One region of the Janthinobacterium sp. PSRC1-1 genome, then DNA from elsewhere that is predicted to be linked to it. Evidence: predicted binding sites of a transcription regulator. Region 1 holds the regulator's gene; each other region holds the start of a gene.
What was found. The regulator FNR, encoded in region 1, switches genes on or off when oxygen is low (the NO sensors DNR and NnrR bind a similar motif). The targets are predictions, from matches to a motif close to TTGATNNNNATCAA.
Positions count from the first base shown of each region.

Region 2: the regulator FNR is predicted to act here: its motif matches at 9,079-9,092, upstream of ACP7DW_RS27940 (universal stress protein).
Region 3: the regulator FNR is predicted to act here: its motif matches at 3,703-3,716, upstream of ACP7DW_RS01490 (universal stress protein).

Region 1 is NZ_JAFCWK010000019.1:22,829-33,523, reverse strand. Features, by position in the region: gene ACP7DW_RS26975 (response regulator) at 1-2,520, opposite strand, end outside; gene fnr (fumarate/nitrate reduction transcriptional regulator Fnr) at 2,760-3,518, shown strand; gene ACP7DW_RS26965 (FixH family protein) at 3,522-4,046, opposite strand; gene ccoG (cytochrome c oxidase accessory protein CcoG) at 4,149-5,531, opposite strand; gene ccoP (cytochrome-c oxidase, cbb3-type subunit III) at 5,536-6,456, opposite strand; gene ACP7DW_RS26950 (cbb3-type cytochrome oxidase subunit 3) at 6,449-6,649, opposite strand; gene ccoO (cytochrome-c oxidase, cbb3-type subunit II) at 6,651-7,265, opposite strand; gene ccoN (cytochrome-c oxidase, cbb3-type subunit I) at 7,281-8,708, opposite strand; gene ACP7DW_RS26935 (T6SS effector phospholipase Tle3 domain-containing protein) at 8,955-10,695, shown strand, end outside.
Region 2 is NZ_JAFCWK010000021.1:69,882-80,576, forward strand. Features, by position in the region: gene ACP7DW_RS27885 (GGDEF domain-containing protein) at 1-470, shown strand, start outside; gene ACP7DW_RS27890 (hypothetical protein) at 421-885, opposite strand; gene trpC (indole-3-glycerol phosphate synthase TrpC) at 906-1,706, opposite strand; gene trpD (anthranilate phosphoribosyltransferase) at 1,743-2,786, opposite strand; gene ACP7DW_RS27905 (aminodeoxychorismate/anthranilate synthase component II) at 2,852-3,415, opposite strand; gene trpE (anthranilate synthase component I) at 3,417-4,913, opposite strand; gene ACP7DW_RS27915 (phosphoglycolate phosphatase) at 5,163-5,879, opposite strand; gene rpe (ribulose-phosphate 3-epimerase) at 5,879-6,553, opposite strand; gene apaG (Co2+/Mg2+ efflux protein ApaG) at 6,711-7,085, shown strand; gene ACP7DW_RS27930 (hypothetical protein) at 7,109-7,255, opposite strand; gene mltA (murein transglycosylase A) at 7,305-8,546, shown strand; gene ACP7DW_RS27940 (universal stress protein) at 8,587-9,024, opposite strand; gene ACP7DW_RS27945 (MFS transporter) at 9,162-10,463, opposite strand; gene ACP7DW_RS27950 (enoyl-CoA hydratase) at 10,540-10,695, shown strand, end outside.
Region 3 is NZ_JAFCWK010000001.1:322,620-333,314, reverse strand. Features, by position in the region: gene ACP7DW_RS01520 (hypothetical protein) at 68-313, opposite strand; gene ACP7DW_RS01515 (NnrU family protein) at 679-1,257, opposite strand; gene ACP7DW_RS01510 (Imm10 family immunity protein) at 1,323-1,715, opposite strand; gene ACP7DW_RS01505 (GNAT family N-acetyltransferase) at 1,844-2,260, shown strand; gene ACP7DW_RS01500 (M56 family metallopeptidase) at 2,260-3,006, shown strand; gene ACP7DW_RS01495 (hypothetical protein) at 3,071-3,571, shown strand; gene ACP7DW_RS01490 (universal stress protein) at 3,881-4,717, shown strand; gene ACP7DW_RS01485 (NADP-dependent malic enzyme) at 4,778-7,096, opposite strand; gene ACP7DW_RS01480 (hypothetical protein) at 7,289-7,648, opposite strand; gene ACP7DW_RS01475 (SMI1/KNR4 family protein) at 7,641-8,273, opposite strand; gene ACP7DW_RS01470 (MFS transporter) at 8,275-9,468, opposite strand; gene ACP7DW_RS01465 (MarR family winged helix-turn-helix transcriptional regulator) at 9,589-10,110, shown strand; gene ACP7DW_RS01460 (hypothetical protein) at 10,113-10,695, opposite strand, start outside.

The DNA of each region.
Region 1 (10,695 bases):
GCGGATGACATGGGTGGCGCTGAAGCCGTCCATGACGGGCATTTGCATGTCCATCAGCACGATGTCGTAGCGCAGCGCTTCCGTGCGCAGCCGCTCCACCGCTTGCAAACCGTCGCCCACCACGTCCAGGGTGGCGCCCATGTGTTCGAGGATACCGCGCGCCACGGCCTGGTTCAAATGATTGTCTTCCACCAGCAGGAAATGCACGCCGGCCAGTTCCGTGCCCAGCGGCTGGTGCAGCATGCGCTGCTCGCCGCCGTCGTTCTTGGCGATCAGCGCCTGGTGCAGGGCATCGAACAGGCTCGAACCTGTGATCGGCTTCATCAGCACGACATCGGCCTCGGCCGCGCTGGAAATTTCCTCCAGGTGGTTGCGCGCGAAGGCGTTGACCATCACGACGATGGGCTGGCGCTGGCCGGCAGCTGCCTGGCGGATGGCCTTGGCCGTGGCCAGGCCGTCCATGACGGGCATGTGCCAGTCGGCCAGCACCACGTCGTACGGTTGCTGCTGCGCCAGGCGTTCGCGGTACAGTTCGATGGCGGCAAAGCCGGAGTCCACTTCGTCGGCCAGCCAGCCCCAGGCCTCGATCAGCTTGACGATCAGTTCGCGCGTGGTGCGGTTGTCGTCGGCCACCAGCAGGCGCAGCTGCCCCAGGGCCGGCGTGCGCCGTGTTTCGGGCGGTTGCGCCAGCATCTCGAACGGCACGCTGAACCAGAAGCGGCTGCCCTTGCCTTCGCTGCTGGCCACGGCGATATCGCCGCCCATCATGTGGATCAGCTGCTTGCTGATGGCCAGGCCCAGGCCCGTGCCGCCGAAGCGCCGTGTAATGCTCTGGTCGCCCTGGGAAAAGGCGGCGAACAGCTGCTGTTGCTGCAGTTCCGTCATGCCGATGCCCGTGTCGCGCACTTCGAAGCGTAGCCAGGCGCGGTCTTGTTGGCTTTCGGCCAGGCTGACGGCCACCACCACTTCGCCGCTCTCGGTAAATTTGATGGCGTTGCCGGCCAGGTTGACGAGGATTTGCTGCAGGCGCTGCGCGTCGCCCACCAGGCGCCGCGGCACGTCGGGCTCGACGGCGATGGCCAGTTCCAGCTCCTTTTCACCCGCATTCATGGTCATCGTCGTGGCCAGCGTGTTCATGACCTCGTCGAGGTCGAATTCGACGGGCGACAATTCCATGCGGCGCGCTTCGATCTTCGAATAGTCGAGCACGTCGTTGAGGATGCCCAGCAGCGACTGGCCCGCCACGCGCACCATGGTCAGATACTTGCGCTGTTCCGTATCGAGCCTGGTATTGCCCAATAAGTACACCATGCCCAGCACGGCATTGAGGGGCGTGCGGATTTCATGGCTCATGTTGGCCACGAAATCGCTCTTCGCGCGGTTGGCCGCCTCGGCCCGGTCGCGCTCCTGTTCCAGCTCCGCCGCGCGCGCTTCGAGTTCCTGCTGCAGGCGGTCGCGTTCGCTCATCAGGCCGTTGAACGTTTCCGTCAGTTCGCCGATCTCGTCGCGCTGCCGCACCGGCACGGGCGTGAAACGGCTGCCGCTGGTGCGCATGGCTTGCAGCGTGTCGCGCAGGCGCACCAGCGGCGACAGCAGGCGCACGGTGACCCAGCCCAGAATAAACGCGGCCAGCAGCGAAGCGAGGATGCTCCATAGCACCAGCCGGTACAGCACGCCATCGAACGGTTCGAAGGCATCGTCGAGGGGCAGCGAGGCGGCCAGCAGCCAGTTTACCGATTTCAGGCGTTTGAAGCTGTTGACGGCCGTGATGCCGCGGCTGTTGGTGCTGACCATGCTGCCTTCGCCATCTTGCTTCAGCAACTCGGTGGTGGTCAGGTTGGCGTTCGGCAGGCGCGGCTGCAGCAGCCGGTCGGTATCGGGGTGCAGCACGTAGCGCGGCACGGCGCCGCGCGTGAGGATGAAGTAATAGCCGCTCTTGCCGATCTTTTCCGAGCGCAGGCGCCCCAGCAGGTTGTCCTTGTACAGGCGCAGCACCCCGATCACGACGCCGGCCACCTGGCCATCGGCGGTGAGCACGGGCGCGGCCATCTGCACGATGGGCATGCCGCTCGACTTGCCCAGCATCGGTTCGGTGATCATGGGCTGGCGCGTGCGCAGCACGGTCTGGAAATACTCGCGCTCGGCGACGTTGATGCCGGCGCGCCCCGCCACTTCCGGCATGTCGGCCACGATGACGCCCTGCGCGTCGAGCACCAGCACGTCGTCGAACAGTACCAGCATCGAGCGGCGCGCATAGTATTCGCGCAGCTGGGCGGGCCGGGCGATCAATTCCGGCGGCTGCTGCCTGGCCGTCAGGGTGACGATCTGCAGCAGCATGCCCAGCTTGTCGTCGAGTTCGGCAGCGGTGCGGGTGATCAGGGCAGACTGCTGGCTCAGCAGTACTCGGGTGAAGTCGGCGCGCATGTGCTGCACCTGTATCATGGTGACCAGCGCGATCATGGCGATCGAGGTCAGGCTGGTGACCAGCGCGACTTTTGCTTTGATGCCGAGAGGCTTCATGATTTCCTTTTCAGTACCGTGCGGCACAGGCGGCAGATAATGCTGTCAGGAATTTTCCTATCAATACATTAACTTTGCAAGCGGTGCCGCGCAAATGGCCCGCCCCGCATGGGCTTTTGACGATGTTGCCATATAATCAAAGTCAGAACGTCGTTTATTCGGCCGAAATGCGGTGAAATTGGCACACGGCAACCCTGTATGCAGTAAACTTGTTATTGCATTTTCTAAAAGGTACCGACATGACTGAAGCGCTACTCACTCCCACCATGCCCACAGTGACCGTGGAAGCGTTGCGTGCGCGATGCTCGACCTGCAGCATGCATCAATTGTGCCTGCCGATGGGCCTCGATGTGGGCGACATGGACAGGCTGGACCAGATCATCGGCCGCCGTCGCAAGATCGTGCGCGGCGCCTCGCTGTTCCGTATCGGCGACTCGTTCCAGAACCTGTACGCGATCCGCCTGGGGCACTTCAAGACGTACCAGATCAATCCGGGCGGTGAAGAGCAGGTGACGGGTTTCCAGATGGCTGGCGAACTGCTGGGCATGGACGCCATCAGCGCCGATCGCCACCACTGTAATGCGGTGGCGCTGGAAGACAGCGAAGTGTGTGAAATTCCTTTTTCCAGCCTGGAACAATTGCTGGGCAATATGCCGACCCTGCTGCGCCATTTCCACCGCATGATGAGCCAGGAAATCACGCGCGAGCAAAGCGTCATGCTGTTGCTGGGCAATATGCAGGCGACCCAGCGTTTTGCCGCCTTTATCGTCAACCTGGCCTCGCGCTATGAAGCGCGTGGCTATTCGGCCAGCAAATTTCAGCTGCGCATGTCGCGCGAGGAAATCGGCAATTACCTGGGACTGACCATCGAGAGCGTCAGCCGTTTATTGTCGAAATTCAAGAAGGAAGGCTGGCTGCGCGTGTCCAACCGCGAGATCGAGATCTTGCAGCCCGCCAAGTTGAAAGCCATCACGGCCGGCACGGACGTCTGCAAGTAAGTCTTACAGTTCCTCATCGGCGTGCAGCGCGATACTGCGCTGCAGCGGCCAAGTCCAGATGCCGGACAGGCGCCACTCGCGTTTGTCGTTTTCCACCAGTACTTGCCAGCGGCTGCGCTCGAGCATCGGCAGCGCGACGGAAAAATTGCCGGCCGCATCGGGCTGCACCAGCAGCTTGATATCCTTTTCCGGCAGGGTCGCATGCGCCAGATGCAGCTGCAACGGACCCTGGTAGGCCTTGCCGAAGCTGTGCACGGAGCCACTCAGGCGCGCTGACGCCACATCATAGGACAGGCTGGTATCCATCGCCAGGTCGCTGGCGATCGTGTCGCGCTTCAAATCCTGGTTGATCGCCTTGCCCTGCTTGTAATAGTCGCCCACCACCAGCGCATCGGGCTGCGTAAACGCGATATAGCCCATGAAGCTGCCGACGACAACCGACAGGCCGGGACCGATCATCAGCAGCCAAGGCCAGCGATGCTTGTACCACGGTGCAACGGGGGCTTGCAGCTTGAGACTGTCGGACATGATATTTCTCCTGTTTAATCAGCCAGTCCCCGCATGGGGACCGGCCTTCCTGCAACTTCGTGGCGGCGGCGAGGGCACCCGGTCCCCGTCCGCCTTTCCTTGTTAACGTGGCACGATGAAGACCGCGCTTTCACGCACATGCAGCGACGGGTCGTCCAGCGAGTGCAATTCGATCGCAATCTTGTTCGACCCCTTTTCTCCCACGCCGTGCGGTACGCGCAGGCGGATCGGCCAGCCCAGCGTTTCCGTCGGCTGCAAGGTCACCTCTTCGCGTGTCAGCAAGGTCAGGCCCGGCAAGCCGGAAGCGCTGATTTTAAAATGCTGGGTTTGCTCCGAGGTGTTCATGATCTGCAAGCGGTACACGTTTTCGATCATGCCGTCTTCCACTTCGCGTCCCATCGAACCGCGGTCGCGGATCACGTCCATTTTCAGGGGCGTGCGCAGCGCCAGCGACGTACACACGGCGATGATGATCAGGGCCAGGATGGAAGTGTAGATCAGCACGCGCGGGCGCATGGCGCGCTGGCGGATCTGCTTCGAATTGAAGTTGTTTTCCATCGCATGGTCGGTACTGTAGCGTACCAGTCCCCGCGGCCGGTCGACCTTGTCCATCACGGTATTGCAGGCATCGACGCAGGCGGCGCAGCCGATGCATTCATACTGCAGGCCGTTGCGGATATCGATGCCGGTCGGACACACCTGCACGCACAGAGTGCAGTCGATGCAGTCGCCCAGCTTGTCGTTGTTGCCGGCCTTCTTGCTGATGGCGCCACGCGGTTCGCCGCGCTTGGCATCGTAGGTGATGATCAGGGTGTCCTGGTCGAACATGGCGCTCTGGAAGCGCGCGTAGGGGCACATGTATTTGCACACCTGTTCGCGCAGCCAGCCCGCGTTGCCGTAGGTTGCCAGGCTGTAGAACAAGACCCAGAACCATTCCCAGGGACCGAAGTTCAGGGTGGTCACCGACTGCGCCAGTTCCTTGATCGGCGTGAAGTAGCCGACAAAGGTAAAGCCCGTCCACAGGGCGATGGCGCCCCATGCCAGGTGCTTGGCCGTTTTCTTGACGGCCTTGCGCACGGACGGTCCCTGCTTGTCGAGGGCCATGCGCGCGCTGCGCGTGCCCTCGATGCGGCGTTCGACCCACAGGAAGATTTCCGTGTATACCGTTTGCGGGCAAGAGAACCCGCACCACACCCGCCCGGCGATGGCCGTGACGAGAAACAACAAATACGCACAGATGATCAGCAGGGCCGCCAGATAGATGAAATCCTGGGGCCACAGCACGACGCCGAAAATGTAGAACTTGCGCGTGGTCAAATCGAACAGCAGGGCTTGCCTGCCATTCCAGGTCAACCACGGCAAGCCGTAGAACGCCAGCTGGGTAAGCCATACGCATACCCATCGCCAGGTAGCGTAGCGTCCTTTGGCCTCGCGAGGGTAGATCTGCTCGCGGGCCGCATACATCTTGATGACTTGAGGTTCCATTACATCATTTCACGGGCGTCTGGGGATTCGACAGGCTCCAGACATACGCCGACAGCACGTGGACCTTGGACTCGCCGAGGAAATCGCTGAAGGCCGGCATGGTGTTGCTGCGTCCCTTGCGTACGGTTTCCATGATGGTATCAGCACTGCCGCCGTACAGCCAGATCTTGTCCGTCAGGTTAGGTGAACCGAGCATCTGATTGCCTTTCGCATCGGCACCGTGACAGGCCATGCAGGCGCCGAACTTGGCTTTGCCCAGCACGGATTTGACGGGGTCCGAGGTGGAACCGGACAGGCTCAGCACATAATGGGCCACGTTCTCGACATCCTTTTCGGAGCCCAGGGCGGCGCCCATCGGTGGCATCTGCCCATTGCGGCCATGCATGATGGTGGTCTTGATGATGTCGGGTTCACCGCCATACAGCCAGTCCTTGTCGGTCAGGTTGGGGAAGCCCTTGTTGCCGCGTGCATCCGAACCGTGGCATTGCGCGCAGTAGGTCAGGAACAAACGCTGGCCGATGGCATGCGCTTGCGGATCGGCGGCCACCGTCTTCAAGTCCTGGCTCAGGTACTTGTTGAACAGGGGACCGTAGTCGGCTTCCGCCTTCTTCAGCTCTTCCTCGTACTGGTCCGTCGATTTCCAGCCCAGACTGCCGGCATAGTTGCCCAGGCCCGGGTACAGGAACAGATACGCCAGGGCGAAGACGATGGTGATGTAGAACAACCACATCCACCAGCGCGGCATCGGCGTATTGAGTTCCTTCAAGTCCTCGTCCCAGACGTGGCCCGTGGTGCCGTCGGCAGGGGCGCCTTCGACCACTTTGATTTTCGACTGCGAGTACAGCAGCACGCCGCAGCCGATGATGCCCAGCAGGGACAGCACGACGATGTAGATATTCCAGAAGCCATTGGTAAAGTCAGCCATGGTTGCGCTCCCCTTGTGCCGGTGCGGCATCGGCCGCGTAGTCGAGCGCTTCGTCGTCGAACGGCAGGCGCGCCGCCGCGTCGAAGTCGCTATTGCTGCGGCTGAACGTCCACCACAGGATGCCTACGAACGTCGTAAAGGAAACCACCGTCATGACGCTGCTGGCGCTGTCAAACAGGTTCTCGATTGCCATGCTAATTCCTTGTTTTGATTAATGTACCGAGGCCTTGCAGATAGGCGACCAGGGCGTCTTCTTCCGTCTTGTCCTGCAGCTGCGCCGGGCCGGCGGTGATTTCCGCATCGCTGTACGGCTGGCCCAGGCGTTGCAGGGCGCGCATCTTCGGCATGATGTCGTCAGGCACCAGCTTGGTCTTCGCCAGCCATGGGTAGGCCGGCATGTTCGACTCGGGCACCACGTCGCGCGGGTTGTTCAAGTGCGTGCGGTGCCATTCATCGCTGTAGCGGGCGCCCACGCGGGCCAGATCCGGCCCCGTGCGCTTGGAACCCCACTGGAACGGACGGTCGTAGACGAACTCGCCAGCGACCGAATAGTGGCCATAGCGTTCCGTTTCCGCGCGCAGCGGACGCACCATCTGCGAGTGGCAGTTGTAGCAGCCTTCGCGCACGTAAATATCGCGGCCCGCCAGGCGCAGCGGCGAATACGGCTTCAGGCCGGCGACCGGTTCCGTCGTGCTCTTCTGGAAGAACAGGGGGATGATCTCGACGGCGCCGCCGATGCTGATCACTACCGTGACCAGGGCGATCAGCAGCCAGGGGTTTCTCTCAATCCATGCATGTGAAAATTTCATTTGCTTTTGCTCCTATCAGGCGTGCGCCGCGTTCAGTTCCGGAATGCGGGCGACGGGGAGTTTGCTGCCGCGCAAGGTCATCCAGGTGTTGTAGCCCATGATGCACATACCCGACAGGTACAGCAGGCCACCGGCCACGCGCACCACGTAGTACGGATACGTTGCTTTCACGCTCTCGACAAAGGTGTAGGTCAGGGTGCCGTCCGGATTGACCGCACGCCACATCAGGCCCTGCATCACGCCGGCGATCCACATTGCGGCGATGTACAGCACGATGCCGATGGTGGCCACCCAGAAGTGCACGTCGACCAGGCGCGTGCTGTGCATCTGCGTGCGGCCCGCCAGGCGTGGCAGCAGATAGTAGATCGAACCCATGGTGATGAAGCCCACCCAGCCCAGAGCGCCCGCATGCACGTGGGCAACGGTCCAGTCGGTGTAGTGCGACAGCGAGTTGATGGTCTTGATCGACATCATCGGACCTTCGAAGGTGGCGATACCGTAGAACGACAGCGAGACGATCATGAATTTCAGGATCGGATCGGTGCGCAGCTTGTGCCAGGCGCCCGACAGGGTCATGATGCCGTTGATCATGCCGCCCCAGCTTGGTGCCAAGAGGACCAGCGAGAAGACCATGCCGATCGATTGCGTCCAGTCAGGCAATGCCGTGTAGTGCAGGTGATGCGGACCCGCCCACATGTAGGTGAAGATCAGCGCCCAGAAGTGGACGATGGACAGGCGGTACGAGTACACGGGGCGCTCGGCCTGTTTCGGGATGAAGTAGTAGACCATGCCCAGGTAGCCGGCGGTCAGGATGAAACCCACCGCGTTATGGCCGTACCACCACTGGATCATGGCGTCCTGCACGCCCGCATAGGCGGAATACGACTTGGTGAACGAGGCTGGCATGACGGCGCCATTGACCACGTGCAAAATCGTCACGGCCAGGATGTAGGCGCCGAAGAACCAGTTGGCCACGTAGATGTGCTTGACCTTGCGCTTGATCAGTGTGCCGAAGAACACGATGGCGTAGGCGATCCAGACGACGGCGATGAGGATGGCGATAGGCCATTCCAGTTCGGCGTATTCCTTGCCGCGGGTCAGGCCCATGGGCAGGGTGACGACGGCGCACAGGATCACCGCTTGCCAGCCCCAGAAGGTGAAGGCGGCCAGTTTGTCGGAAAACAGGCGCACCTGGCAGGTGCGTTGGACAACGTAGTACGAGGTGGCGAACAGGCCGCAGATGCCGAAGGCGAAAATTACCGCATTCGTGTGCAGCGGACGCAAGCGTCCGTATGTCAGCCATGGTATGTCGAGGTTCAGGGCAGGCCAGGCCAGCTGAGCGGCGATGATAACGCCAACCAGCATGCCGATGATGCCCCATACCACAGTAGCGATCGCGAATTGCTTCACGATCTTGTAGTTATAGTTCAGCGATTGATCCACAAAGACTCTCCCTGGAATTACTATTTATGATGGTGGCCAGAGAGTAAGTGTTTGACTGCGAAAAAACTTTGATGTGGATCAAAATTCCCCGGATGAAATATGCGTAGCTAACTGACATCGAAATAAATTGTGATTTGGGTAAAAAAAGCCATGCAAGATCCCTGCAACAGCTGGCTTGACATGGCGTAAAACGTGCGTGGAGGCAATGACTTAGAGTGGCTAGTCCAGACACGTCCAAGGCCCGCCATGGAAGACCCCGAAAGCCGCGATCCGTTCGATACCCAGGTGGACCTGGTCGTCGGCAAGGCCGAGGGCACGACCCTGTTCGATCACGGCAAGCTCGCTTGCCTGGTGCAGGCGCCGTCGCCGGGCATCGTCATCTTCGTGCATGGCGTCAATTCCGAGGGCGAGTGGTACCGCGCCGCCGAAGCCGGCCTGTGCGCCGGCCTGAACACGCGCATGAAGCGCTGCGACGAGCACATGGCGCATGCCACGGCGCAGGGCGGGCAACTGACGCCGGTGGGTTATCGAAGCGAACTGAGCGATGACGGCTATGTCGATCCCGACTATACGGCCAGCACCTTCATCGTGCCGCAAGCGCATTTCTCGCCCGTGATCCAGTTCCGCTGGGGCTACAAGGCCAGCGACAAGGAGTTGCAGGCGTATGGCGATTCGGTCTACCTGAACGAACACGCTTACTGGGGCGGCGGCCCGTTCGCCAATGGCTGCTCCTCGCTGCCGGACCTGTGGGGCGAGGGCTTGTCGGACGCCCTCTTCCTGTTCATCCATATCGAGCATCTCAATCCCGTCAACGACCGCATCGTGTATGCCTGCCCGCCGCGCCCCTACTTCGTGCTGGCCGCGCTACGCCTGGCGCACCTGGTGGCGGCCATCCGCCGGCAGCAGGCCGACGTGCCGATTACCCTCGTCTGCCACAGCCAGGGCAATATGGTGGGCATGGCGGCCGCGTTTCTGGGCAACAAGATGGCTGACGTGAAAGATGCGGCAGGCAAAAGCGGGCGCTGCGTGGCCGATACTTATGTTTTATGCAATCCTCCGTACAGCCTGTTGCGCAGAAACGACACCGAAGGCTGGCTGCAGGGGCAAGTCAGGGATGTCGATGGCAATGTGGGCCGGCAAAGTGGCGAGGCGCGCCGCCAGACCCTGGCGGCATTTTTCGACATCGTGCGCGGCCAGGCCAAGGAGCCGCCCCTGTCTGCCGCCTTGGCGTGCATGGCCGCCAACGTGCGCCATGATTTCACGCTGGACAAGGACCGGGCCGCCTATGCCTGCGGCCCGCAGCCGACGACGCGCGGCCGCGTCACCCTGTATTGCAATCCGCACGACCAGGTGATTTCCGCCACGCCCATCCAGGGCATCGGCTGGTTGGGTCTCAGCGCCGAACAGATCAAGGCTACGCGCGGCGACGGCGTGTTTACTCAGCGCGTCTTCGCGCAGGGCTTTCCCGTTGGCCAGCACGGCGATTATGATTATTGGAGCAATCACTATCGCCAGCCCGCGCGGGGCAGCGCCGATTTCTGGCATCCGCATTCGCCGATCTCCAGATACGATCCCAACAAGGGCGTGCGCGCCAGCAGCAGCGAGGCGGGCAAGGCGGCGAGCGTGCGCACGGCCTCCGCCATGTCGGCCCTCATGAAGATGCTGAAGACGCCCATCAATGCCGTGCCGCCCGACGACTGGCGCATCCCCGTGACGGCGCCCGCCTTGCCGGAGGTATTTACACCGCAGGCCGTGCGCTTCGGTGTACCCAGCCCCAAGTTCGACCAGGATATCGATCCGCCCGGCACGCACCGCCATGCGGGCAAGGCACGTCAGAAAGGCGAGCCGTATGCCGATACAAGCGTGGGCGGTACGCCGCAGGGCGACCGCGATACCGAGGCGGCACTGCGCTACGAAGACCATGCCCGCCTGCGCATGAAGGCCCGCCGCGGGAAGCTGGACGGCAATGACGGCAAGGCGATGATGG
Region 2 (10,695 bases), on a different contig from region 1:
TAGGTAATCTGCGCCGCCGCCGTTTGCCGTTGACACTGCTCAGCATCGACCTCGATTACTTCAAATCGATCAATGACCGCTACGGTCACGCGGTGGGAGACCAGGTGCTGGCGCATGTGGCCACCGTGATCAAAGACGCCTTGCGCGAATCGGATTGCGTGGCGCGTTTCGGCGGCGAGGAGTTCGTCGTGCTGATGCCGGACATGCCTGTGCATAGCGCCTTGGGCGTGGCCGAACGCATACGCGCCTTGCTGCGCGAGTCCAGTCATGCGGGACTGCCTTCGTGTACCGTCAGCATAGGCGTCGCTTGTCAGGCATCGGTGGTGGAGGGGCTGGAAGAATTGCTGTCGCGCGCCGATGCGGCCCTGTACCTGGCCAAGGAGCGGGGACGCGACCGCATCGAGCTCGATGCTTGCGCGTTTACTGAGGACCGGACAATGTCCGCAGCTGGAATCGGTACTGTTCGTTGAACAGGAAGGTTTCGGAAAAATCGAAGGTTCTGGCGTGGCGGTGCATCAGGTGTGCCGCTGGCGGAAAGAGTTCTTGCACGCGCCGCACGGCGGCCAGCGCCGCAGCCGATGCTTCGCTGTCGCGTGAGCGGTGTACCTGCACGCTTTTCAGCGCGCCGTCGGGGCCAACGCGCAGGTCCAGCACGACGATGGCCGGCAACATGGGCGGCAGGCGCCCGCTGAATGTATATGCGCCATTGGCGGCCATGATCTGCTGCGCCACCAGCGACTTGTAGGCGTCGATGCTGGCGGCGAGCTGTATCGCGGCCGGCGTGCGAGGTGGCGTAAGTGCGGGCGTGTGCGCCGCTGGCGGGGCCGCAGTCTGGCAAGCCGACAGCAGGCTGGCGGCGGCAAGGACGATTATCGCGTGTCTCATGCCTGCCAGCCTACCATGGTTTAACTGAACAGGCGTTCCAGTTCCACGCCGGGGTCTGGTGCGCGCATGAACGCTTCGCCCACGAGGAAGCTGTGGATGTGCGCATCGCGCATGCGTTGCACGTCGGCCGTGCTGTGGATGCCCGATTCCGTGATGATCAATTTGTCTTGCGGGATGCGCGGCAAGAGATTGATGGTCGTGTCGAGCGAGGTCTCGAAGGTGCGCAGGTTGCGGTTGTTGATGCCGATCAGTGCGCTCTTGAGCTTGAGTGCCGCGTCGAGTTCTTCGCCATCGTGGCTCTCGATCAGCACGCCCATGCCCAGTTCGTGGGCACACGCTTCCATTTCGGCCATCAGGCCATGGTCGAGCGCGGCGACGATCAGCAGGATGCAGTCGGCGCCCATGGCGCGCGCTTCATAGATCTGATACATGTCGACCATGAAGTCCTTGCGCAGCACGGGAATGGCGCAGGCGGCGCGCGCCTGCTGCAGGTAATCCACGCAGCCCTGGAAGAACGGTTCATCCGTCAGCACGGACAGGCAGGCCGCGCCATGCGCCGCATAGCTGGCGGCGATGTCCGCCGGGCGGAAGTCGGCGCGGATCACGCCTTTCGACGGCGAGGCCTTTTTGACTTCGGCGATGATGCCGGGCTTGCCGGCGGCGATGTGCTGGCGCAGGCTGGCCTCGAAGCCGCGCAGATCCGCGCGCAGGGCGCTGTCGCTTTCCACGTCGCCGCGCAGGCTGGCCAGGCTGCGATGGGCTTTCGCCTTCGCCACTTCGTCGGCCTTCACGGCCAGGATTTTATCGAGTATGTCGGACATGATGGTCGCTATTCTATCAAGGAGGGCGGGTGGAGCTTACGCTTGCTTTGGCGTGCCCAGCTGCTGCGTCACCTGCACGAATTGTTCCAGTTTTGCCAGGGCGGCGCCCGAGCCGACGGCGATGCGCGCGCGCGCCAGGCCGTCTTCGATCGAGCTGGCCACGCCGGCCGCGTACAGCGCCGTGCCCGCGTTCAGGGCGACGATGTCTGCCGCCGCACCGGGTTCGCCGCGCAGTGCTTCCAGCATCTTGGCCTTCGATTCGATGGAGTCGGCCACCTTCAGGTTGCGGCTGGCGATCATCGACATGCCGAAGTCTTCCGGATGGATTTCATATTCGCGGATTTCGCCGTTGACCAGTTCGCCCACGAGGGTAGAGGCACCGAGCGACACTTCATCCATATTGTCGCGGCCATACACGACGATGGCATGCTGCGCGCCCAGGCGCTGCAGCACGCGCACCTGGATGCCGACCAGGTCGGCGTGGAACACGCCCATCAGAATGTTCGGCGCGCCGGCCGGATTGGTCAGCGGGCCGAGGATATTGAAGATCGTGCGTACGCCCAGTTCGCGGCGCACGGGCGCCGCATGCTTCATGGCCGCATGGTGGTTCGGTGCGTACATGAAGCCGATGCCCGTTTGCGCGATCGACTGGGCAATCTGCTCGGGCTGCAGGTTGATGTTGACGCCCAGCGAGTCGAGCACGTCGGCGCTGCCGGACGAGGACGAGACGCTGCGCCCGCCATGCTTGGCCACGCGCGCGCCGGCTGCTGCCGCCACGAACATCGAGGCGGTGGAGATATTAAAAGTGTGCGCGCCGTCGCCGCCCGTGCCGACGATGTCGAGCAGGTTGGTGGTGTCGGCCATGGGCACCTTGGTGGAGAACTCGCGCATCACTTGCGCGGCGGCGGCGATTTCGCCGATGGTTTCCTTTTTCACGCGCAGGCCCATGGTCAGCGCCGCGATCATGGTGGGCGACATTTCGCCGGACATGATCTGGCGGAACAGGTACAGCATTTCGTCGTGAAAGATTTCGCGGTGTTCGATGCAGCGCAGCAGGGCTTCTTGTGGGGTGATCGGCATGATGCTTCCTTCTTCAATGATGGCGCAGGAGGACACTGATGGCACGCCGGGGCGTGCGCAGGGAATCAGCGCTCGAGGAAATTCTTCAGCAGGGCGTGGCCGTGCTCCGAGAGGATCGATTCGGGGTGAAACTGCACGCCCTCGATATCGTATTCCCGGTGGCGCACGCCCATGATTTCGCCGTCGTCCGTCCACGCCGTCACTTCCAGGCAGGAAGGCAGCGAGGCGCGTTCGATCGCCAAAGAGTGGTAGCGGATCACTGTGAAGGGGCTGGGCAAGCCTTGGAAGACGCCCACGCCCGTATGCGCGATGAGGGAAGTCTTGCCATGCATGACCTGCTTGGCGCGGATGACCTTGCCGCCAAACGCTTCGCCGATGGCCTGGTGGCCCAGACAGACGCCGAGTATCGGCTTCTTGCCGGCGAAGTGCTTGAGCACTGCCACCGAAATGCCTGCCTGTGCCGGCGCTTTCGGGCCGGGCGAGATGCAGATGCGGTCCGGATTCAGCGCCTCGATCTGCTCGATCGTGATTTCATCGTTGCGGTAGACCCGCACGTCTTCACCCAGTTCGCCGAAATACTGCACGATGTTGTAGGTGAAGGAGTCGTAGTTGTCGATCATCAGCAGCATCTTAAAACTCCCCATCCAGGCCATCTTGCACTTGTTCGGCGGCGCGCAATACGGCGCGCGCCTTGTTTTCGGTTTCCTGCCATTCCATTTCGGGGATCGAGTCGGCCACGATGCCGGCCGCAGCCTGCACATACAGCATGCCGTCCTTGATCACGCCCGTGCGAATCGCGATCGCCACGTCCATTTCGCCGCCAAACGACAGGTAGCCGCAGGCGCCGCCGTAGATGCCGCGCTTGGTGATTTCGAGTTCGTCGATCACTTCCATGGCGCGCACTTTCGGCGCGCCCGTCAGGGTGCCGGCGGGGAAGGTCGCGCGCAGCACGTCCAGGTTCGACAGGCCATCTTTTAAGGTGCCTTCGACGTTCGAGACGATGTGCTGCACGTGCGAGTATTTTTCGATGACCATGCGGTCGGTGACTTGCACGCTGCCCGTTTCGGCGATGCGGCCGATGTCGTTGCGCGCCAGGTCGATCAGCATCACGTGTTCGGCGATCTCTTTCGGATCGGCCAGCAGTTCGGCCGACAGTTCGGCGTCGCGCTCTGGCGTGGCGCCGCGTGGACGGGTGCCGGCGATGGGGCGCAGGGTGACTTTCTTGCCGCCGTCCGCCCTCGTCTCGTTGCGCACCAAAATCTCGGGCGAGGCGCCGATGATCTGCATGTCGCCGAAATTATAGAAGTACATATAGGGTGACGGATTGAGCGAACGCAGGGCGCGGTACAGGGTCAGTGGCGAATCGACATACGGTTTACGGATGCGCTGGCCGATCTGCACCTGCATCAAGTCGCCGGCCATCACGTATTCATGCGCCTTGGCGACCGCCTTCAGGTAGTCTTCCTTGGAGAAGTCGCGGATGGTTTCCGTACGCACGGAGGCGCTGGTGACGGGCGCATCGACGCCGCGGCGCAGCATCATGCGCAAGTCTTTCAGGCGCTGGCGCGCTTTGCTGAACGACTCGGGCTGCGTGGTGTCGGCATACACGATCAGGTAGAGTTTGCCGGACAGGTTGTCGATGACGGCCAGTTCTTCCGTCACCATCAACTGGATGTCGGGCAGGTTCAAGTCGTCTTTCGGCGCGCCGCCGGCCAGCTTTTTCTCGATGTGGCGCACGGTGTCGTAGCCGAAGTAGCCGGCCAGTCCGCCGCAGAAACGCGGCATGCCGGGGCGCAGGGCCACTTTGAAGCGCGATTGGTACTGTTCGATGAAGTCGAGCGGATTGCCTTCGTGCTCTTCGATCACGGCGCCGTTTTTGACGATCTCGGTGCGGTTGCCATGGCTGCGCAGCACCGTGGTAGCGGGCAAGCCGATGAAGGAATAGCGGCCGAAGCGTTCGCCGCCGACGACCGATTCGAGCAGGAAGGTGTTCTTGCCGCCTTGCTGGGTTTGCGCCAGTTTCAGGTACAGCGTGAGCGGGGTTTCGAGGTCGGCAAAAGCCTCCGCGATCAGGGGGATGCGGTTGTAGCCTTGTTGGGCCAGCGATTTGAATTCGAGTTCGGTCATGTATCTCTCCATGCCGCCAGGGTACGCGTGTGCGTCGTGCTTATAAAGCACAGACCCTGCGGTGGGTTATCAAAAAACCTGCCGGCGCATACAACACGCAAATGCGCGCGTGCCGCCGACAGCAATCTTACACGGCTCGGCCCTCAGGCCTGCCAGGATTGCCAGCGTCGCCAAAGCCAGGCCTCAATCGAGCCGGTTTGGGTGACATTGTGTTTTTTGATGAGAAACGTGTTCACGATGTGGTGTGGGTCAGTATGCTGGTCTGTTGTGCATGCTTATAAAATGCGCCGCTTCGAGCAGCGTATTTACTATACCATCGGAATCGGTGTCGTGTATAGAGTGTCCGTGGTTGTAACCATACGGTACGGTCAAGACGGGGCAAGCCGCCGCCCGTGCCGCTTGCGCGTCATTCGAGGAGTCGCCGATGGCCACCACTTTGGCGGGCGCCAGATCGAAGTCCGCACATACTTGCAGCAGCGGCATGGGATGCGGTTTTTTCTGCGGCAGCGAATCGCCGCCGTAGACGATCTCGAAATACCCGTCGAGTTTTTTCTGTCGCAGCAGGGGCAGGGCGAAGGCGATCGGCTTGTTGGTGACGCAGGCCAGGCGCAAGCCCGCCGCCTGCATCGCCGCCAGGCCTGCTTCCACGTCCGGGTACAGGGTGCTGAACTGGCCATTGATGGCCAGGTAGTGGCGCTGGTAGCCTTCCATCGCCGCGTCGAAGTGTTGTTCCACGCCGGCCGCGTCGAAGTCGAGGGCCAGCACGGTGCGGATCAGGTTTTCCGAGCCCTTGCCCACCATCAGCTTGATGGCGTCGGCGCTGATGGGCGCCAGATCCAGTTCGGCGCGCATGCCGTTGATGGCGACATGAAAATCGGGCACGGTGTCGAGCATCGTGCCATCGAGGTCGATGATGGCGGCGCGCACGCCGGCCAGTACGTGGTCTTTCACCGTGCCCGCTTGCATCAGGCGCCCGTCACTTTTGCCAATTCGGCGCGCATGGCGTCGATGACGGCCTTGTAGTCGGGCTTGCCGAAGATGGCCGAGCCGGCGACGAAGGTGTCGGCGCCGGCGGCAGCGGCGGCGCCGATGTTGTCGATCTTGATGCCGCCATCGACTTCCAGCATGATGTCACGGCCCGATTCGTCGATCATGCGGCGTGCTTCGGCGATTTTCTTCAGCGCTTGCGGAATGAAAGACTGGCCGCCGAAGCCCGGGTTGACCGACATGATCAGGATGATGTCGATCTTGTCCATCACGTGTTCCAGGTAGTGCAGCGGCGTGCCCGGGTTGAAGACCAGGCCCGATTTGCAGCCATTGTCGCGGATCAGCTGCAAGGAACGGTCAAGGTGATCCGACGCTTCCGGGTGGAAGGTAATGATGTTCGCGCCAGCCTTGGCGAAATCCGGGATAATGCGATCAACAGGCTTGACCATCAGATGCACATCGATGGGGACTTGCACGTGCGGGCGGATCGCTTCGCACACCAGCGGGCCGATGGTCAGGTTCGGCACATAATGGTTATCCATCACGTCGAAGTGGATGATGTCGGCGCCGGCGGTGACGACGTTGCGCACTTCCTCGCCCAGGCGGGCAAAGTCGGCGGACAGGATGCTGGGGGCGATACGGAATGTTGTCATGGTGGCTAAAGGCTCAGAGTAGAAAATACGAAGATGCGCTATTTTACGCTTGACGCCGTTACCATGGCTGACTGGAACGCAGAATACACGGCGCGCGATGGCCAATGCGGCGCGCGACACACAATATACGACTGACAATGTCTGAATAGGAATGACGATGGCGACTTATGAATTTACGGTAACGGTCAAGACACAATATCTGCCCGAGCAATCGGCTCCCGACCAGGGGCGGCACGTGTTCAGTTACACGATTCGCGTCGTCAACACGGGGACCGTTGGCGCGCAACTGATTTCGCGCCACTGGGTCATCACGGATGCGAACAACAAGGTGGAAGAGGTGCGCGGCCTGGGCGCCGTCGGCCACCAGCCGCTGCTGCAGCCGGGCGAGCAGTTCGAATACACGAGCGGCACCATGCTGGGCACGCCGCAAGGCTCGATGCACGGCGAATACTTCTGCGTGGCCGAGGATGGCCATCAGTTCGAAGCTTTGATTCCCGAGTTCGTGCTGTCGGTGCCGCGTACCCTGCATTAAGGAAACGCCGGGGGCTTGCGCCCCTATTTCAGTTTTTCGGTGGCGTCCCGTTCTTCACTGAGCTGCTTGCGCGCCGGTGGTGCGGGTTTTTTACCCGAATACATGGTCCACCAGACTATAAATGCCAGCAAGAAGAACGCCACCAGCGCCTCTATCATCAAGATCCACATACGCCCCCCTATGTTATTTACCCGCAGCTTAGTATTTACCCGCCGTCTGTTGACACGCGGTAGTCTACCCGTTTCAGTCGGCGCCGTCGCGCTTGCGCTTTCCGCCTGTACCACGCCGCCGGCAGAGCCGGTCGCCGCGGCTGGCAAGGCGCCGGCGATCGCACCGACTGTCGTCAGGCCAGTGCCGGCCAAGCCGGCCGATGTCAAGGACGCCAAGGACACGCTGGATGCAGCGGCGGCCCCCACCTTCGTGCCCGCCAAATTTGCCGCTTTGCCGGGCTGGGCCCGCGACGACATGCGCGCCGCCTGGCCCGCCTTCATGGCCTCGTGCGGCGTGCTGGTGAAACGCCCGGACTGGAAAGAGTCGTGCACCATCGCGCGCCAGGTGAATGCCGATAGCGACAAGGCCATCCGCCTGTTTTTCGAGACCTTCTTTGTGCCCAATCAAGTCGTCACCGCCGATGGCGCCAGTGCCGGCCTGGTGACCGGCTACTACGAGCCGCTGCTGCATGGCGCGCGCAAGCGCGGCGGCCCGTACCAGACGCCGTTGTACAAGGTGCCTGACGATCTCGTTTCGGTGGACTTGTCCGGCGTGTATCCGGAATTGAAAAACATGCGCTTGCGCGGCAAGCTGGTGGGCAAGAAGGTGATCCCGTACGCGACCCGCGCCGACATCGAGCGCGCCACGGCCGTCACGGGCAAGGAATTGCTGTGGGTCGATGACGAAGTCGAAGCGTTCTTCCTGCAAGTGCAGGGCAGCGGTCGCGTGCAGCTGACCGATACGCAGGAAACCGTGCGCGTGGCGTACGCGGACCAGAATGGTCACCCGTACAAATCGATCGGCCGCTACCTGGTCGACAAGGGCGAGCTGACGTTGAGCCAGGCGTCAGCGCAGGGCATCAAGGCGTGGATCGCCGGCCACCCTACGCGCAAGGATGAATTATTCAACGCCAATCCCAGCTATGTCTTCTTCAAGGAAGAGCGTCTGCCTGATCCCAAAGTGGGACCGAAGGGCGCATTGGGCGTGCCGTTGACGCCACAGCGTTCGGTGGCCATCGATTCGCGCTTCTTGCCGCTCGGTGCGCCCGTGTTCCTGTCCACCACGCAAGCCAATAGCGAGATTCCCATGCAGCGGCTGGTGATGGCGCAGGATACGGGCGGCGCCATTCGCGGGCCGATCCGGGTCGATTACTTCTTTGGTTTTGGTGCGGAAGCGGCGGAGAATGCGGGCCGCATGAAGCAGAGCGGCGCCGTGTGGGTGTTGTTGCCGAAGCAGGCGCCGGCGCGCTGAGTTTCTCGCGGCGCCGGGCGGGGATTGCGCTAGCGCAAGGTTAGCGCAAAACCATGACAGGTAAATGGGTATGCGCCAGCACTTTTTGCGTTTCGCTGCCCACGAACAGCTTGTTCAAGCCTTTGCGGCCATGCGAGGCCATCAGGATGATGTCGCAATGGTGGGTTTGCGCCGCATTGACGATTTCCTCGTGCGGGCTGGGCGAGACGACGACCACGCCTTCGAAGGGCACGCCGACGGCGCGCGCCGCTTCACCGATCTTGTCGACGGCGCGTTGTGATGCTTCCTGCATTTGTTGCTCGTACAAACCGGCGTCGAGCACGATGCCGCCATCGGCCATCGGCGAGAACGGGAACGGTTGCACCACGCTGAGGGCGACCAGTTTGGCCTTGTTCAATTGAGCGAAGGCGAGGGCCGTCTCGGCCGCTTTGTCGGACAGCGGCGAGCCGTCGGTGGGAAATAAGATGGTGTTAAACATGACGTGCTCCTAGAGTGATGTAAGACAGCTTATGGATTTACCTCAATTAATTCCTTGATGTAAATCAAAACTCACAGGCTTTGGCATGAATAGTGTCGCCAAGGCAATCTTTCAGCAGTGTATGCCCGTTCATCGCTTCAGGTGCGCACGCTACGCAGCGGCGTGCCCCACACCATGGCGATCGTCAGTGCGATGCTGCCTGCCGCGATGCAGGCCAGGCCATTGCGCACGCCAAAGTGTTCCGCTACCCAGCCTGCGGCCAGCGCGCCCAGCGGCGCCGTCGCCACCGTCAGGAAGCGCATGGTCGAGGTCATGCGGCCCAGCATGGGGTCGGGTGTGACTTTCTGGCGCAAGCCCAGGTAGGGAATAAAGAACAGCATCACGCCGCAATCAAAAAAGAACATCAGCACGGCATACGCCACAGCACTGGCGGCCGCACTGCCTAATAGTAAGGCGGGGATGGTGGGCGTCAGGGCAAAGCAGACGGAGGTGGACGCCAGTCCGATCAGAATGGTGCGGCCGGCGCCATAGCGGCGCGTCAATGGCTTGACGATGAAGGCGCTCAGCAGCACGCCGGCGCCACCGAGCATCTGCGTCATGCCCAGCACGCCAGGACTCATGCCCAGGTCGCGCGTGGCAAACAGCACCGTCAAGGCCATGCTGGCGTAAAACAGGAAGTGCCAGATGCCGGCGCCCCAGGCCAGCGCGCGCAGCAGCGGTTCATGCCAGACAAACAGCAAGCCGTCGGCGATGTCGCGCAAGGCGTGCTTGCTTGACGGCGCCGGGCGTGGATCGCGCACGCTCATGGCGCGCAGATTGCAGACGGACACCAGATAGCCGCAGGCCGTGCACAGGATGGCGACGGGCGCCGACAAGACTTGCACCAGCACGCCGGCCAGGCCGGGGCCGATCAGGCGCGAAGCCGATTCGGTGGCAGCAAATTTTGATTGCGCATCGATCAAACCGTCGCGGCCCACCAGGAAGGTCAGGAAAACCTGTTCGGCGCCGCCGCCGACGACGAAGCCCGTGCCGATGATGAATCCCACTATATATAACCAGGGCATCGACAGCACGCCGCACCAGTAGGCGACGGCGACGCTGGCCAGCGCCAGGCCCGACATGCTTTCGCTGAACAGCATGATCGGGTGCTTGCTGCGCCGGTCCAGCAGCACGCCGACGGGCAAGCCGAAGAGGGCAAACGGCAGCGCCTGCAGGGCGACGAGTACCCCCATTTGTTCTGGTGTCGCATGTAATAACAATACCGCGCACAGGGGCAGGGCCAGCGAGGTGATCTGGGCGCCGAAGCAATTGAGGCCGTTGCTGAACCACAGGCGGCGAAAATTGACGCTGGCGGCGCTGCCGTCGCCGCGCAGATGGTGGGCGCAGTACTGGAAGAAGGAAGAGAAAATACGCTGCTCGATAAAGGTGATCGGGCTCACAATAATAGCAGCGCACTTGTCGCGCCGCCGCTGTTAGCCGCTACAATCGTCACACCGTTCATCCAGAGGAGACACCATGCAATACGAAGACTTGATCATCGACATCCAGGACAAAGTGGCGGTCATCCGCCTGAACCGCCCGAAGGCGCTCAACGCCTTGAACGACAACATGATGAATGAGCTGGGCGACGCTCTGCTGAAATTCGACGCGGACGAGAATATTGGCTGCATC
Region 3 (10,695 bases), on a different contig from region 1:
CGCGCCATGACCCGCCTGCCGCTGCTGCCCTGGCAGCATCACTGCATCTGCCGGTGATTCCTTGCCATCATGAGTAGCTCATTTCCAGACCGGCCATCCTGACAACGAAGAAGGTGACGATCCCCAAGGCCAGGAGCAACAGCATGAAGACTGCGACCACCTTGCCGCTGGCGCGCAGCACCGCGCGATTCTGCTTCGCCTTATCCTGATCCTTCTTCCCTTGATCGTAATGCCACTTGATGGCGAAGAACATGCCCGTGCCGAGCACGAGAGCCTTGAAGGTAACTAAGACTATGGGGGTCCAATCGATCATTTTGCGTATTTCCAGTCTATTACTTGACACTATCTATCGTAAGGAGCACTGCCTCAAAACGCTGCTTCGGCAGCTTCTGTTCCAACCATCCCCCAGGCATCCTGTTTGACTCTTTCATTATAGCCACCTATGAAATAACAATGGCAGCGGGCGCAGTGATGGGCCAGAGAGGAGACAACGTCAGCGACTGCGATGCAAGGATGCTGCTGTACGTTCTGAAGCATACTACTTCAAAACAATTTCCATACATCGAGACAAAATGTCCCAGTTGAAAACCATGCAAGATGACCATTTGGCTATCTGCTTGCCGTGATTGGCCGGGAACAAGGGCGCGGGCACAGCAGCAGGGAAGCCGCCTCCTCCGGCTAGCCGAACGGCCGTACGCCAAACAGCACGCCGTGCAGCCAGAACGCCAGCAGCAGCCACAGCGCGACCCCGGCGCCGATGGCGATCAAGGTGCCTGGCATGGTGCCGCCCTGGTAGCGGGTGCCGGCCGCTCGGTCGCGTCGCACGGCGGCATGCAGATCCACTGACGACCAGGCGAGGAAGCCGCCGAACAGCAGCACGTCGGCCACGCTGCCGTTGGCCAGCAGATGCGCCACGGCCCAGAGTTGGGTGCCCAGCAGCATGGGGTGGTGCACCCAGGTCTTGATGCGGTTGCGCGGCACATTGGCCGCCGCCAGTAAAATCAGCGAGAACAGCATCAGCAGACCGCTGGCGTGGCGCAAGCCCATGGGCGGCGTCCACAGCACCAGCGCGTGCTGGCGCGCCAGGGCATAGCCCCAGATGATCAGGCCCAGCCCGGCAAACGCCACGAGCGAATACAGCCCCTTCCAGCGCTTTTCGCCGAGACGCGCCAGTTGGGCGCTGCGCCAGCCGTCGGCGACGATGCGCACCGAGTGCAAGCCCAGGAACAGCAGCAAACCGAGTATCAGCACCGTCATCGTCTTCCCTTCCAGTCAATAGCAGCGAGCATAGACGACGCCATGGCCGGCGTCGTCCGCCCAGATCAACGTTCCTCGCGATAGTAGTCGCAGCCCTCGAACGTGGTGCGCAGCGCCTGCTGCAGCTGGGCGTAGCGCTCCGGCGTCAGGTTGAAACGCACGTCGATCTGGCCATCGTCATCCATCTGCATGGCCGCCTCGGCATCCATCTGCACGGACAAGCGGTTCGGATGCAGGATCACGGCATGCATGTGGCCATACCAGGCAAATTCCTGGCCGCCATATTCAATATAGGGTTCGTCCATGCCCATGGCGACGTCCTGCTCGTCATACTCGTCGGCGCGCTGCAGCATCAGGTAGACGGGTTCGCCTTTGCCGGCCGGCGCGGCCAGGGTGGTGATCAGGGCGTCGTCTTCATTCATGACGGACAACTCGGTGGCGGTAAATCCTGCGGACATGGCGTGCTTTCAACAAATAGGGGGATGACGCCACCATAGCGCAAAAGCGCTGCAAACAACATGGCGCGCGGCGAATAAAGCGTGCCGCCTATAATGGTCATTCCATCCATATTGCACAGGAGAGCGCCTTGACCGCAACATCGCCCTACACCATCCGCCTGGCCATTCCCGCCATCGCCACCTACCAGCTGCTGCGCGTTGCCGCCGGCCTGAGCGCGAAAAGCACGGAGGCGGCGGCCAAGGGCTTGCCCAACTCCCTGTTTGCCGTGCAAGTGCTGCTGGGCGACGAGGTGGTGGGCATGGGCCGCATCATCGGCGATGGCGGCTGCTTCTTTCAGGTGGTCGATATCGCCGTGCTGCCGGCCCACCAGGGCAAGGGCCTGGGCAAGCGCATCATGCGCGAGATCATGCAATTCATCGAGACGGACGTGCCGCCAAGCGCGTATGTCAGCCTGATCGCCGATGGCCAGGCGCAAGACCTGTATGCGCAATTCGGTTTCAGGCACACGGCGCCCGCCTCCGTCGGCATGGCGCTGGTACGCTAGTGCCGGCCTGGCTGGCTGCCAGCATGGCGCTGGCGCTGCTGCTGAGCGCCGCCGCCTGGCGCGCCGAGCGCCTGCTGCAGCGGCGCGGACGCACGACGCGCTGGCTGTGGCTGGCGGCCATCGCCGCGTCGGCCATCGCGCCCCTGGCGTGGCTGCCCGGCGTGCTGGCGGCCATGCCGCCGGAGCAGGCGCAGCTGAAACTGGGCTGGTTTGTCTTATCCAGCGGCATGCTGATACTGCTGGCGCTACGCAGCGTCTGGCTGCTGTCGCACCAGCGCCGCTGGCAGAAAACATCGTTACTGGGCACCCCCGTGTACTTGAGCGGCGGCATCGGCCCCTGCGTGGCGGGCCTGCTGCGGCCGCGCATCGTGATGCCCGTCTGGCTGCAACTGATTCCTCCCCGACAACAGGCGCTGCTGCTGGCACACGCACAATGCCGGCTGGCAGCGCGCGACCCGCAGCTGCTGGCCCTGGCCTACGCCTTGATCGTGCTCATGCCGTGGAACCTGCCCCTGTGGTGGCAGCTGCACCGGCTGCGCTTTGCCATCGAAGTCGATTGCGACGCGCGCATGCTGGCGCACGGCCACGCGTTGCGCGACTATGCCACGGTGCTGCGTCGGCACGGCCAGTATTACTCGGGCTTGACGGGCGCCGCACCCATCGTGCTGGGCGACCCGCGCGCACTGCGCCGGCGCCGCCATCTGATGGCCAGATTTACCGGGAAGCCGGCGGCGAACTTGCTATAGTAGCGGCAACGCCGCGCGGCGCGCCCGAGTTCCCGGCTCCCCCCTTAGAAATCAGAGAGATACCATGCTTTACCTGCTTGCCATCGTGATCGTCATCGCCCTGCTGTACTACGTCTTCAGCGGCCGCACGCCCGCCAAACCGCTGCACAAGCCACTCATGTCCGTGCGCCAGTATGTGCCGGCGATTCCCGCAGGCGCACCGGCGCACCACTGGAACGACGAGGGGCGCTTTGCGTCGGAAGTGGAAAACGAAGCGATGTACCAACCCGCCATCGCCACACTGGCCGGCGAACACGGCCCCGGCAACGCGGAAGAAAAATGCCTGGCCCTGCTCGTCTGCGACGACGCCAATCCGTTCCAGGACAAGGCCATCGCCGTCTTCATCGATGGCCAGCTGGTCGGCTACCTGTCGCACAACGACGCCCTGCGCCTGCGCCGCAACCTGGGCCGCCAGGACCTGGTCGGCCAGCTGACCTCGTGCGACGCCGTCATCCGCGGCGGCGGCCTGTGGAACGGCAAGCGCCTGTCGTATGCCGTGTGGCTGGACTTGCAGCCCTACAATTAAGTGAACTCCCGCCACGGCCAGCGTTGTTGCGTCACACAAGAAAGTGCCGGACAGATGGCGCCGGCGCCGATGCAGACCACTGGAAGGGCAAGGAGTTCGAGACCATTATCGCCGGCAGGGGGATCGGCATTTTGATGCACATCAAATAGCTCACCATTTATTGGCGAAGACCTTGCAGATGGCCATGGCCCGTGTTTTTTTGACCCATATCAAGTTCAGCATAAGAAAACCGCCATCCGGCACGGCAATGCTGGACTTGCCCGTGTTGCCGTTCTAGCCTTGTTGCCATCCTGACTACCGAGTGACACCATGGCTTACAAATCCATCCTCGTCCACGCCGACCTGTCGCGCCATGCGCCGCAGCGCATCGCCATCGCGGCGCGGCTGGCGCACGCGCAGCAGGCGCACCTGATCGGCGCGGCGATGACGGGCCTGTCGCGCTTTACCCTGGAAAACAACCGTGGCATGCGCGGCGGCGCCGTGGCGGCGCAGATCAACGCGCTGCACGGGCAGGCGGAGCAGGCGCTGGATCAGTTCGAAACGCTGGCGCGCCAGGCCGGCGCCGTCTCGCTCGAGCGGCGCCTGATCGAAGACGATGCAGATGGCGGCATGGCCGTCAGCGCCCGCTACAGCGACTTGACGGTGCTCAGCCAGCACGACGCCAGCGAAGCGCTGCCCGGCGCCATGAGCGACCTGGTGCCGTATGTGATGCTCAACGCGGCCCGCCCCGTGCTGATCGTGCCGCGCAGCGGACAATTTACGGAAGTCAACAACACCGTGGTGGTGGCCTGGGATGGCAGCATGGAAGCGACGCGCGCCATCGGCCACGCCCTGCCGCTCTTGCGCGCGGCGCGCCTGGTGGTGCTGGCCCTGCTGCACCCGCCGGCCGGCCATGCGCAGCCGGCCCGCCATCCGGGCGCCGACATCGCCGCCTACCTGAGCCGCCATGGCGTGCCCGTCGAAGTGCGTCCCGCCATCGCCACGGGCGACATCGGCGCGGCGCTGCTGGCCATGGCCGCCGAGGTGCAGGCGAACCTGCTGGTGATGGGCGGCTACGGCCACGCGCGCTTCCGCGAAATCCTGCTGGGCGGCGTGACGGAAACCGTCTTGCGCCAGATGACCTTGCCCGTGCTGATGGCGCACTGACGTAAAAAAACCGCGCCACCCTGGCGGATGGCGCGGCTTTTACCGAAGAACAGCTAGCGCTTAGACTTTACGTTGCGCTACGGCATCGACGACGCACAAGGCCGTCATGTTGACGATACGGCGCACGGTGGCCGATGGCGTCAGGATGTGCACAGGCTTGGCGCAGCCGAGCAGGATCGGGCCCACGGCGATACCGTTGCCGGCGGCCGTTTTCACCAGGTTGTAGGCGATGTTGGCCGACTCGATATTCGGCATGACCAGCAGGTTGGCATCGTGCTTCAGTGCCGAGTTTGGCATGATTTTTTCACGCAGCTTGCTGTCGAGGGCCGTATCGCCGTGCATTTCGCCGTCGATTTCCAGGTCCGGCGCGCGTTCCTTGATGATGGCCAGCGCGGCGCGCATCTTTTGCGCCGAGGCGCTGTCGCTGGAACCGAAGTTCGAATGCGACAGCAGGGCCGCGCGCGGCGACAGGCCGAAACGGGTCATCTCTTCGGCGGCCATGATGGTGATCTCGGCCAATTGCCCGGCGTCCGGGTTTTCGTTGACGTGCGTGTCGACCATCACCAGCTGGCGCTCCGGCATGATCAGGACGTTCATGGCCGCGTAGACATTGCTGCCGGCGCGCTTGCCCAGCACCTGGTCGATGTATTTCAGGTGCAGCTGGGTGGTGCCGAAAGTGCCGCAGATCATGCCGTCGGCATCGCCCTTGTGGATCATCATCGAACCGATCAGGGTATGGCGGCGGCGCATTTCCAGCTTCGCGTATTCCTCGGTGACGCCTTTGCGGCTGGTCATCGCGTAATACGTGTTCCAGTAATCGCGATAGCGCTCGTCGAAGTCCGGGTTGATGACGTCGAAGTCGACGCCTTGCTTGAGACGCAGGCCGAACTTCTGGATGCGCGCTTCGAGCACGGGTGGACGGCCCACCAGGATAGGACGCGCCAGTTTTTCATCGACCACCACTTGCACGGCGCGCAGCACGCGCTCCTCTTCGCCTTCGGCGTAGACGATGCGTTTGAGTTCGGCCGGCGTGGATTTGGCCATCAGGAACAGCGGCTTCATGAAAGTGCCGCTGCGGTAGACGAATTGCTGCAGGCTGTCCGCGTACGCTTGCAAGTCCTTGATCGGACGCGTGGCGACGCCCGATTCCTCGGCCGCCTTGGCCACCGCTGGCGCGATCTTGATCAGCAAACGCGGATCGAACGGCATCGGAATCAGGTATTCAGGACCGAACGACAGGTTGCTGATGCCGTAGGTGGTGGCGACGATGTCGGACTGCTCGGCATGCGCCAGGTCGGCGATCGCGTGCACCACGGCGATTTCCATTTCGCGCGTGATCGTCGTCGCGCCGCAATCGAGGGCGCCGCGGAAGATGTACGGGAAGCACAGCACATTGTTGACCTGGTTCGGATAGTCCGAACGGCCCGTGGCGATGATGGCGTCGCTGCGCACGGCCTTGACTTCTTCCGGCAGGATTTCCGGATTCGGATTGGCCAGCGCCAGGATCAGCGGGTTCGGCGCCATCTTGCGCACCATGTCTTGCTTCAGCACGCCGCCGGCGGATACGCCAAGGAAGATGTCGGCGTCCGGGATGACTTCACCCAGGGTGCGCAGCGGCGTGTCTTGCGCGAAGCGTTCCTTGTCCGGGTCCATCAGTTCCGTGCGGCCCTTGTAGACGACGCCGGCCAGGTCGGTGACGTAGATGTTTTTCAGCGGGAAGCCCAGGTCGACGATCAGGTCCAGGCAGGCCAGCGCCGCGGCGCCCGCGCCCGACACGACCAGTTTGCAATCCTCGATTTTCTTGCCGACGGCTTTCAGGCCGTTCAGGATGGCCGCGCCGACGATGATGGCGGTGCCGTGCTGGTCGTCATGGAAGACGGGAATCTTCATGCGGTCGCGCAGCTGGCGCTCGATGTAGAAGCACTCGGGCGCCTTGATGTCTTCCAGGTTCACGCCGCCGAAGGTCGGTTCCAGCGAAGCGATGATGTCGACCAGCTTGTCCGGGTCCATCTCGTTGATTTCGATGTCGAAGACGTCGATGCCGGCGAATTTCTTGAACAGCACGCCCTTGCCTTCCATCACCGGCTTGGCGGCCAGCGGGCCGATATTGCCCAGTCCCAGCACGGCCGTGCCGTTGGTGATGACGGCCACCAGGTTGCCGCGCGCCGTATATTTATAGGCATTCGCCGGATCGATGACGATTTCTTCGCACGGAGCTGCCACACCTGGCGAGTAGGCCAGCGCCAGGTCGCGCTGGTTGGTCAGTTGTTTGGTGGGCGTCACGCTGATTTTGCCGGGGCGCGGGCACTCGTGATATTCGAGTGCGGCCAAGCGCAATTGTTGACGCAATTCTTCTTTTTTATCAGATGACGAATCCATGCTGTGCAGCCTTCCTGTTTGGTCGATCGGGTGTTCCGGATTTTATCAGACCGATTCTTTCAATTAGCTAGGTATTTTCCGCTAGCCACAGTCTGATATCACGAAAACGCATAACCTAGCATTGTAAGGCCGTCCGGCGGCACAAACGTGCTGAGCAGGAAAAACTATCAAATTTTAGATTTCAATTAGTTTTTATGATAGACGACCAGGGGCACGCCACAGCGGCAAGGCCTCGACGGCGCGCTCGAGATCGTCCATCTCATCCGCGCCCAGGGTGGTGTCGAACGCTGCGGACAGGATGCTGCGCATCCGCGCCAGGCGCGTCGTCGCTTGCTCCTCGTCGATGAAGCGCGTCGTTTCCGCGCAATACTGCGCGCGGCGCAAGGCATCGGCGCCGTCATCGTCGCCGTTGGGATAATAATGGCGGCCGATGTGATGCAGCGACTGCAGCAGCAATTCGATCTCGCGCAGGATGCGCAGCGCATCCTCGCCGGACAGCACGATGCGGCGGTTGGCGGGCAGCAGGGACGACGGCGCGGCCGGACTATTCAAAATTTTCATCGGTCAGGAAGGCATAGCCGTCATCGATCAGCATGTGCAGATAGGCGTCGAAGCTGTCGGCGATGACCAGGTAGCTATCGGGATCGTGCAGGAAGCGCACCACCTGCCCCACCTTGCCCGACGCCGCGGGCGTGAAATCGATATACAGCCGCGACGAGCCGCCATTGTTCATGCAATGCGAAAAACACAGGCGCTCGCCCTGCCGGACCCCGGCGTCGATGCGGGCGTCGACAATGCCGGGATCGTCGTCCAGGTAATGACCATAGATCTCGGCGATGCTGCGCTGGTTCGCCTGCCCATCCTTGAGGATCTGTTCGACCGAACTCAGGTAATACGGATACTCGAACACGTCCGAGCCCAGCATGTACACCAGCACCCTGCCGCCGGCATAGTCCTGATAATAGGTGCCGTTGTACTGGCCCAGCAAGCGCAGCAGGCTGTCCGGGCACAGTGGATACGTTTGGCGCAGGCTGGCCAGTTGCGCCGCGCTGGCGCCGCTGGCCAGGGCCAGCTCCGCCAGCGGCGCCGGCGGCAAGGCCTGGCGCAAGCCGGCTAAATAGTGGTCGACGATGTTCATGGCCGAAATATAGCAGTTGCCGGCACGCGGCAGGCGCACGCTAACGCGACGGGGCCAGATGAGCACCGGGCGCGAAACGCACGGCGATCAGCAATAACACCACCACGCCAGCGGCCATCACCATCCACGCCTGGGCCAGGCTGGACGAGTGCTGGCGGATCAGGCCGGCAATGAAGGGCATGCTGCTGGCGATGATGTAGCCGCCGCCCTGCACGAATCCCAGCAGCGCGCCGGCGCCGGTCGGCTCCGTCACGTGGTCCATGCTGACGATCAGCGACAGGGGGAACAGGGAACCGATGCCGCAGCCCAGCAGGATCACGGCGGGCAGCGCCAGTTGCGCCGGCGCCACGATCAGGCAAGCCAGGCCGCCCAGCACGGACAGCAAGACGGCCAGCAGCAGGATGCGGCGGTCGGGGAAGCGGTGGATGACGCTGGAAATCACCAGTCCCGCCAGCACTTCCACCAGGGTCAAGCCACCGAGCAGCAAGCCGCTGTCGGCCGCGCTCCAGCCCAGTTCCGTGTAAAACGGCGGCAGCCAGGCCAGCACCAGCGTGTAGGCGCCCGTGCCGATGCCGAAAAACACCATCAGCAGCCAGGCGCGGCCACTGCCCACGGGCAGGCTGGCGCCCGCCCCGCTGGCCACGTCCACGTGCGCAGCGGCAGCGCGGCGCCACAGCAGGGCGGCGGCCACGGCAGGCAGCGCCCACAAGGCCAGCAGCGCGTTCCAGCCCCAGCTTTGCGCCAGCGGTGAAGCGGACGCGGCGGCAATGGCCGCGCCACCCATGATGCCGGTCGTATACAACCCCATCAATTGCCCGGCCCGTTCGGGAAAATGGCGCTTGATGAAGGCTGGCAGCAAGGCTTGCACCAGTGCGATGCCCAGGCCGCCCAGGGCTGCCGTGGCGATCAGGCCGCCGCTGCCATGCAAGGGCCAGCGCAGCGCGCAGGCGGCAGCGATGATGGCGATGCCGATACCGATGCCGCGCGCCACGCCCAGCCGGCGCTGCAGCTGCGCACCGGCCAGCGCGCACACGCCCATGGCGAACACGGGCACGGTGGTCAGCAAGCCCGCGTCGGCATTGCTGATGCCCGTGCTGGCCTGGATGCTGTCGAGCAAAGGGCCGATGGCGGCCAGGATGGGCCGCAGGTTCAAGCCCAGCAGGATGATGGCGGCCACCAGCAGGGCCGGGGAAGCGGAAGAAGAAGGGGACGCGGCAGGTCGTGTGGAAGGCATGGGATAGTCCTTGCCTCGCTGGGAGGCACATGGTTTAATGCGTCATCAACTATGACTCGATGAAAAGTATCTTAACACAAAGATAGAAATCTATCTTGAGGTCGAGATACATGCATACCCATGACAACTACCCTGCAAGAACACACGCGCGCGCAATTTGCCGCAGCACAATGGCAGCGCGAATTACCGCAGATGGATACGCATGCCATGCAACTGGTGGGCCAGCTGGGCACGGTGGCGCAGCTGATGGCGCGCGACTGGCTCAACCCGCTGTTTGCCGAACATGGCTTGCAACCGGGCGAATTCGACGTGCTGGCCACCTTGCGCCGCTCGGGCGCGCCCTACAGCTTGATGCCGACGGCCCTGTACGAGGCGGCCATGCTGTCCTCGGGCGGCATGACCAACCGCATCGACCGGCTGGAAGCGGCAGGCCTGATCGAACGCCAGAAGCACCCGACGGACCGGCGCGGCGTGCTGGTGGCCCTGACGCCGAAGGGATTGGCACTGATTGACAAGCTGGTGTTGCTGCACGTGGAGAACGAACGCGCCATGCTCTCGGCTTTGAACTCGGACGAGCAGCGCCAGCTCGACGCATTGCTGGCCAAGCTGCTGCAGGGCATGGCGCAGGCGAAGAAAGTTTAAGTTTAGGAAAGCAGCTGCGCCAGCTCGCGCAGCGCCGCATTGCCGCGCCGCGCCAGGCGCTGCAGTTCGGCAGGGTCGCGGCTGTCGTACAGGGCCTGGACATGGCCCACGCTGGCCGCGCGCAAGTCGATATCGCTGTCGCGGTCGGGAAGCTGGGCGTCGGCCACGTGGCCCTCGACCAGGGTCAGATAGTAATGACGGGGATTGCCGCGCAAATTGGCGGCAAACTGCAGCACCAGGCCACTGTCGAACAACAGGGCGCCGCTGCGTCCTCCCTGTTCCAGCAGCACGCGAAACGCCGGCAAGGGCTGCCGCGCCGCGCGCAGGAAACCGGCAAGGTGCACCTGGTAACCGAGGTCCAGGCCATTCGCGCCCAGCTGACCGCGCTGCAGATACGCCTTGAACGACGCCTGCACCGATCGCTTGCCCCTGCGGAACAGACGCTCGTCCTCGTACAGGCACAGCTGGCCGCCGTCGCTGATGGCGTCGAAGCCCCACGCCACCAGTTCCTGCGCCTCGAAGGAGGCCAGGCCGACGGCTTGCGGGTCGCGCAGCCAGCCGTGGTCGAGCCAGGATTGCAGCAGA